One region of the Cupriavidus sp. MP-37 genome, then DNA from elsewhere that is predicted to be linked to it. Evidence: predicted binding sites of a transcription regulator. Region 1 holds the regulator's gene; the other holds the start of a gene.

Region 1 (3,405 bases):
GCCTTCCCCGCGCGCCCTACCCCCGATGCCCGCATCGGATTCCCTTTTTTCAGACGAGTTTCGCCATGTTCGAACGCAGCCGTTTCACGATCGACCAGATCGACCCCGAGGTCTTTGCCGCCATCCAGCAGGAAAACCAGCGCCAGGAAGACCACATCGAGCTGATCGCCTCCGAGAACTACACCTCGCCCGCGGTGATGGCCGCGCAGGGTTCGCAGCTGACCAACAAGTATGCCGAGGGCTATCCCGGCAAGCGCTACTACGGCGGTTGCGAGTACGTCGACATCGTCGAGCAGCTGGCGATTGACCGCGTCAAGCAGCTGTTCGGCGCCGAAGCCGCCAACGTGCAGCCCAACTCGGGCTCGCAGGCCAACCAGGGCGTGTACTTCGCCGTGCTCAAGCCGGGCGACACCATCATGGGCATGAGCCTGGCCGAAGGCGGCCACCTGACCCACGGCATGGCGCTGAACATGAGCGGCAAGTGGTTCAACGTGGTCAGCTACGGCCTCAACGCCCAGGAAGACATCGACTACGACGCGCTGGAAAAGCTGGCGCAAGAGAAGAAGCCCAAGCTGATCATCGCCGGCGCCTCGGCGTTCGCGCTGCGCATCGACTTCGAGCGCATCGGCAAGGTGGCCAAGTCGATCGGCGCCTACTTCATGGTCGACATGGCCCACTACGCCGGCCTGATCGCCGCGGGCGTCTACCCGAACCCGGTGCCGCACGCCGACTTCGTCACCACCACCACCCACAAGAGCCTGCGCGGCCCGCGCGGCGGCGTGATCCTGATGAAGGCCGAGCACGAGAAGGCGATCAACTCGTCGATCTTCCCCGGCATCCAGGGCGGCCCGCTGATGCACGTGATCGCCGGCAAGGCGGTGGCCTTCAAGGAAGCGCTGACGCCCGAGTTCAAGGCCTACCAGCAGCAGGTGGTGAAGAACGCCGCGGTGCTGGCCGAGACCCTGATCGCGCGCGGCCTGCGCATCGTCTCCGGCCGCACCGAGAGCCACGTGATGCTGGTCGACCTGCGCGCCAAGAACATCACCGGCAAGGAAGCCGAGCGCATCCTGGGCGAGGCACACCTGACCGTGAACAAGAACGCGATTCCGAACGACCCGGAAAAGCCGTTCGTCACCTCGGGCATCCGCGTCGGCTCGCCGGCCATGACCACGCGCGGCTTCAAGGAAGAAGAAGCCCGCGTCGTCGGCAACCTGATCGCCGACGTGCTGGACAACCCGCACGACGCCGCCAACATCGCCGCGGTGCGCGAGCAGGTATCGGCCCTGACCAAGCGTTTCCCGGTCTACGGCTGACGCTGACGGGCCGCCCGCGCGCACGCGCATGGGCGGCCGGCAGCTCCGCGGTCCGTGCCTCCCGGGCGTGGGCCGCGGGTCTCGCCAACCCGCCCCGCCGCCGCAGAACGACAACACGGACAAGGCGATGGGGTTCAACTGAAGGTGGTCCGGCATGAAATGCCCCTTTTGCGGTCATTCCAATACCCAGGTTCTCGACACCCGCATGTCGGAAGACGGCGATGCCGTGCGCCGGCGCCGCCGCTGCGAAGCCTGCGACCGCCGCTTCACCACCTATGAGCGGATCGAGCTGTTCTTCCCCGCCATCGTCAAGAAAAACGGCTCGCGCGTGGACTACGCCCGCGCCAAGCTGAAGGATTCGATGCGCCTGGCGTTGCGCAAGCGCCCGGTCTCGGCCGAAGCCATCGACGAAGCCATCACCCGCATCGAAGAAAAGCTGCTGGCCCTGGGTGAAAAGGAAATCCCCAGCAGCCAGGTCGGCGAACTGGTGATGCGCGAGCTGCGCAAGCTCGACAAGATCGCCTATATCCGCTTTGCCTCGGTCTACCGCAGCTTTGAAGACGTGTCCGAATTCTCGGACGTGCTGGCGGAAGTCACCGCCGGCAGCGGCAAGCGCTGACGCCGGCGTTTTCTGCTACCAGCACTGCGCCGACGCCACGCCGGCGCGCATCCCGGTGTTGCCCTGCAATCCCAGTTGGTTGATGGTGTAGCTGCCGCAGTCGTCCCCTTGCTGCGCGCCAATCGGCGTCGCCGTCGCGGTATAGCTGGTCGCCGGATTGCCCGCTGCCACCGTCAGCTGGTAATAGGCCTGGCCGCCCGACCGGATCGCCACGGGAAAGGCCGCGCCAGCGTAGCCAAGCGCCGCCGGCGTGCCGCCATACACGTTCTGCGTGCTGAACAACCGCTCCTGGCGTGCGGCGAGATCGAGCAAGGCGGTCTTGGCGTCGGTGCGGCGCGACTTGCGCACGTGCTCGTTGTAGGACGGATAGGCGATCGCGGCCAGGATCGCGGCGATCGCCACCGTGATCATCATCTCGATCAGTGTGAAGCCGGTGGCAGCGCGCCGCGGCGATGGGAAGGCAGGCAGGTTCATGGTCGTCAGCGCAGGCGTATCCAGTTGAGGCGGGCGCCGGCGCCATTGGCGCCGGGGTTGATCTGCGTGATGGCGCCGCTGCCGCCCACGGTCTGCTGCACCAGGTAGGGCCGCTTCTTTGCGGTCACCACCGACGGCGTGCCGGTGCCGCTCAGGCCGATGCCGCTGACAATGCCGTTGTTCAGCAGCGGGAAGGTGCTGCTGTTGGTGCTGCTGAAGAACGACTGCGCGGCCGCGCCGCCCGAGCCCATCGACACGCCCATGGTGAAGCCCGACGGCACCTCGGCGTTGCACGACAGGGCCTGCGACAGCGCCGAACCGGGCGGGATGGTCGTGTTCACGATCACCATGCCGTAGGCGATCACCGGGTTGTAGATCACCTGCTCGCGCGTGGCCGACGGCAGCGGCAACTGCCAGCCGTACTTGTTGTTGCCGCTCGCGCAGGCGTTCGAGCCCTGCCAGCACACCTTGTTCGCGCTGACCGTGCGCACCGTCACCGTGCCGCCGGCCGCGCGCCCTTCGGCGGTAATCGACTGCTGCGTCAGGTTGGCGCTGGCCAGCGGCCGCGTGGCGCTGGCCAGCGATGCATAGCGCGCCTGCGCGCCGGCCATCGCATTCCAGCCCGCCATGTCCCAGTCCCACACGCCATACAGCCCCTGCCCGCCCGGCTCGAACACCGCTTCGCTGCCCTGCGTCTGCTCCAGCCGGCGCCCCGTGCCGAACGCCACCACCACGCGCGGCATCGCCGACGCGCCGGTTCCGGTGCCCGGCACCGAGCCCACCGCCACCCTGGTGGAGATCGGCTTGCCGCCGGTCTGCATCAGCGGGCGGCTGCCGGCGCGCCAGAGGTCCGGATTGTCCGAGGTCAGGTCGAAGCGCCACAGGTTGCCGAACACGTCGCCGGCGTAGACATAGTCGGTGATGTGGTCGCCGTCGAGGTCGGCCGGCGTGACATAGGCAATGCCGTTCCTGCTGTTGGCGCCGGCCGGATCCTGCTGC
Region 2 (3,405 bases), 420 kb from region 1:
TGCAGGTCAAGCTGCTGCGCGCGCTGCAGGAGCGCCGCGTGCGCAAGATCGGCGCCAGCCGCGAAGACGCCGTCGACGTGCGCGTGATGTGCGCCAGCCACAAGGACCTGGCCGCGATGGTGGCGGCGGGGCAGTTCCGGCAAGACCTGTATTACCGGCTGAACGTGCTGGCGCTGCGCATGCCCACGCTGCGCGAGCGCGGCGAAGACATCCCGGTGCTGGCGCGCGCCATCCTGGACCACCTGGCGGTGCGCTACGGCGATGCGCACCCCAAGCGGCTGTCGCCGGCGGCGCTGCAGCGGCTGGCGGCGTATCCGTTCCCGGGCAATGTGCGCGAGCTGGAAAACCTGCTCGAGCGCGCCTACGCGTTTGCCGAGAGCGAGGACATCGAGCTGGCCGACCTGGGCCCGCTGGACGCCGGCGCCGGGCGCGCCGGGCTGATGCCTGCACCGGCGCCGGCGATGGTGCCCCAGCCGATGACGCCATACCCTTACGCGCCCTGGGACACTGCGGGGGTTCCGGCCGCGCCGGCCGTGGCCACACCTGCGCCGGTTCAGGCCGAGCCGCAGCCGCCGGCAATGCACGCCCATGCAGCGCCCGAACCCGAGCCCGCCAGCGACCCCGCCGAGCGCGCCTGCCGCGGCATCGTCTTCCCGATCGACCTGCCCGCCAAACTGGAGGCCGTCGAGCGCGAGCTGATCCTGCAGGCGCTGGCGCAGACCAACTTCAACCGCACCGCGGCCGCGCCGCTGCTGGGCCTGAACCTGCGCCAGCTGCGCTACCGCATCCAGCAACTGGGCATCCGCGAAGCCATGGACGCCGCCGACCGCGGCGCGGCGGAAGGCGAGGGTACGCCATGACCGCGCCAGCGCGTTCTGCCTATCTGCCCGATGCCGACGGCTGGGTTCCCGCCGCCCGCCGCGTGCCATCGCCCAATTTCGATGCGCGCCCGGACGGCATGCCGGTGGACCTGGTGGTGCTGCACAACATCAGCCTGCCGCCCGGCCAGTTCGGCAGCGGCGACATCGAGGCCTTTTTCCAGAACCGGCTCGATCCGAACAAGCATCCGTTCTTTGCCACCATCCACCAGGTCCAGGTGTCCGCGCACTTCCTGGTCACGCGCACGGGCGAGCTGGTGCAGTTCGTGCCGTGCACGCAGCGGGCCTGGCATGCGGGGCAGTCAGACTTCTTCGGACGCGCGCGCTGCAACGATTTTTCGATCGGCATCGAGATTGAAGGCTGCGACGACCTGCCGTTCACGCTGGCCCAGTACGACACCGTGGCGGCGCTGGTGCCTGCGCTGATGGCCGCCTACCCGGTGCGTGCGATTGCCGGTCACAGCGACATCGCGCCAGGCCGAAAGACCGATCCCGGCCCGCATTTCGACTGGGCGCGCTTTGCCCGGCAGGCGGGCGTGGCGCCGGGCATGCTGCCCTACCAGGGCCGGGGCGCTGCAGAGAACGTGACGGATTCCTAACGTCATTGCCCGCCCCTGTGCGCCCCATCCCGGCGCACATGCCCCACGTCGGTGTGGGGCTATCGCAACCTCGCAACAATCGAAAAAATTTTTGTGAAATGTGCAGTTGCGAACGGTCTGGCCGAAACCCTTGCGAGTACTAGGCTTGCGGGCATGTGGCGCTGCCGCACAGCCGCCGGCGTGCCCGAAATAGCGGTTGTCAAGACTGGTCATTCGGATTCGTTTCACTATACTTAGCCCAGTTTTCCGAGTCACACACTATATCTAGTAGTCAAACCGGGGAGCCGGCCCCAGGAGCGAGGCAGCAGCCGCCACGTCTGCGCATAGACTGCAAACCTCCCCCGCAAGGCCGGCATCACAAGAGTCCCTGGCGAAATGTTCACGTAAAGGCAGTCTGTCGCACCCGCTATGCAGCCGGGAGGGACGTTCTTTTTCGCCGCATTTCGCCAGGGACTCTTTTGTCTCTAAATAGCCAGGGTAAAAACAGGAGTTCTCATGCAAACGGCCCAGAACGAAATCACCACGGGTGGCGCCGCCGCCGGCGTTGCCAGCCAGGCTTCGACCACGCAGCAGACCCCCAGCGCCGCGACCTCGAATTACCCGGATCACAAGATCATTCGTCGCAACGGTGCCGTGGTGGCGTTCGAGCCGTCCAAGATCGCCGTTGCCATGACCAAGGCCTTCCTCGCCGTCAACGGCGGGCAGGGCGCCGCCAGCGCGCGCGTGCGCGAGATCGTCGAGCAGCTGACCGACAACGTGGTGCGCGCGCTGGTGCGCAGCCGCCCGAGCGGTGGCGCCATCCATATCGAAGACGTGCAGGACCAGGTCGAGCTGTCGCTGATGCGCTCGGGCGAGCATGAAGTGGCCCGCGCCTACGTGCTGTACCGCGAGAAGCGCAAGGCCGAGCGTGCCAGCGCCAGCGCCGAAGCCGTGGCCCGCGTGCAGGAAGCCGGCATCACCATCAACGTGACCGACGCCGGCGTGACCAAGCCGCTCGACATCGTCGCGCTGCACGCCCTGATCGACAACGCCTGCTCCGGCCTGGGCAATGCCGTCAGCGCCGAGCCCATCCTGAAGGAAACGCTGAAGAACCTGTACGAAGGCGTGCCGATGACGCAGGTGTACGACTCCGCCATCCTGGCGGCGCGTACCCTGATCGAGAAGGACCCGGACTACAGCCAGGTCACCGCCCGCATCCTGCTGCACACCATCCGCAAGGAAATCCTGGGCACCGAAGTGACCCAGGCCGAGATGGCCACGCGCTACGCCGAATACTTCCCCAAGTTCATCGCGCGCGGCATCGAGGCTGAGCTGCTGGACGAGAAGCTGGCCACCTTCGACCTGGCCCGCCTGGGCGCCGCGCTGGACGCCGGCCGCGACTTCCAGTTCAACTACCTGGGCCTGCAGACCCTGTACGACCGCTACTTCCTGCATATCGATGAAACCCGCATCGAAATGCCGCAGGCCTTCTTCATGCGCGTGGCCATGGGCCTGGCGCTGAACGAGAAGGACCGCGAAGCGCGCGCCATCGAGTTCTACCAGCTGCTGTCGTCGTTCGACTTCATGTCGTCCACGCCGACGCTGTTCAACTCCGGCACCCGCCGCTCGCAGCTGTCGTCGTGCTACCTGACCACCGTCTCGGACGACCTGGAAGGCATCTACGAAGCGCTGAAGGAAAACGCGCTGCTGTCCAAGTTTGCCGGCGGCCTGGGCAATGACTGGACCAACGTGCGGGCGCTGGGCTCGCACATCAAGGGCACCAACGGCAAGAGCCAGGGTGTGGTGCCGTTCCTGAAGGTGGTGAACGACACCGCCGTCGCCGTGAACCAGGGCGGCAAGCGCAAGGGCGCGGTCTGCGCCTACCTGGAAACGTGGCACCTGGACATCGAAGAGTTCCTGGAGCTGCGCAAGAACACCGGCGACGACCG

The links. Region 1 encodes NrdR, which represses ribonucleotide reductase genes. Its sites were predicted from a motif close to CACNANATNTNGTG; they were not measured.
Region 2: the regulator NrdR is predicted to act here: its motif matches at 1,734-1,747, upstream of LIN44_RS03715 (ribonucleoside-diphosphate reductase subunit alpha).

The regions. Positions count from the first base shown of each region.
Region 1 is NZ_CP085344.1:1,205,142-1,208,546, reverse strand. It holds gene glyA (serine hydroxymethyltransferase) at 66-1,313, shown strand; gene nrdR (transcriptional regulator NrdR) at 1,468-1,932, shown strand; gene LIN44_RS05670 (type IV pilin protein) at 1,948-2,406, opposite strand; gene LIN44_RS05665 (pilus assembly protein) at 2,412-3,405, opposite strand, start outside.
Region 2 is NZ_CP085344.1:782,680-786,084, forward strand. It holds gene LIN44_RS03705 (sigma-54 dependent transcriptional regulator) at 1-860, shown strand, start outside; gene ampD (1,6-anhydro-N-acetylmuramyl-L-alanine amidase AmpD) at 857-1,477, shown strand; gene LIN44_RS03715 (ribonucleoside-diphosphate reductase subunit alpha) at 1,973-3,405, shown strand, end outside.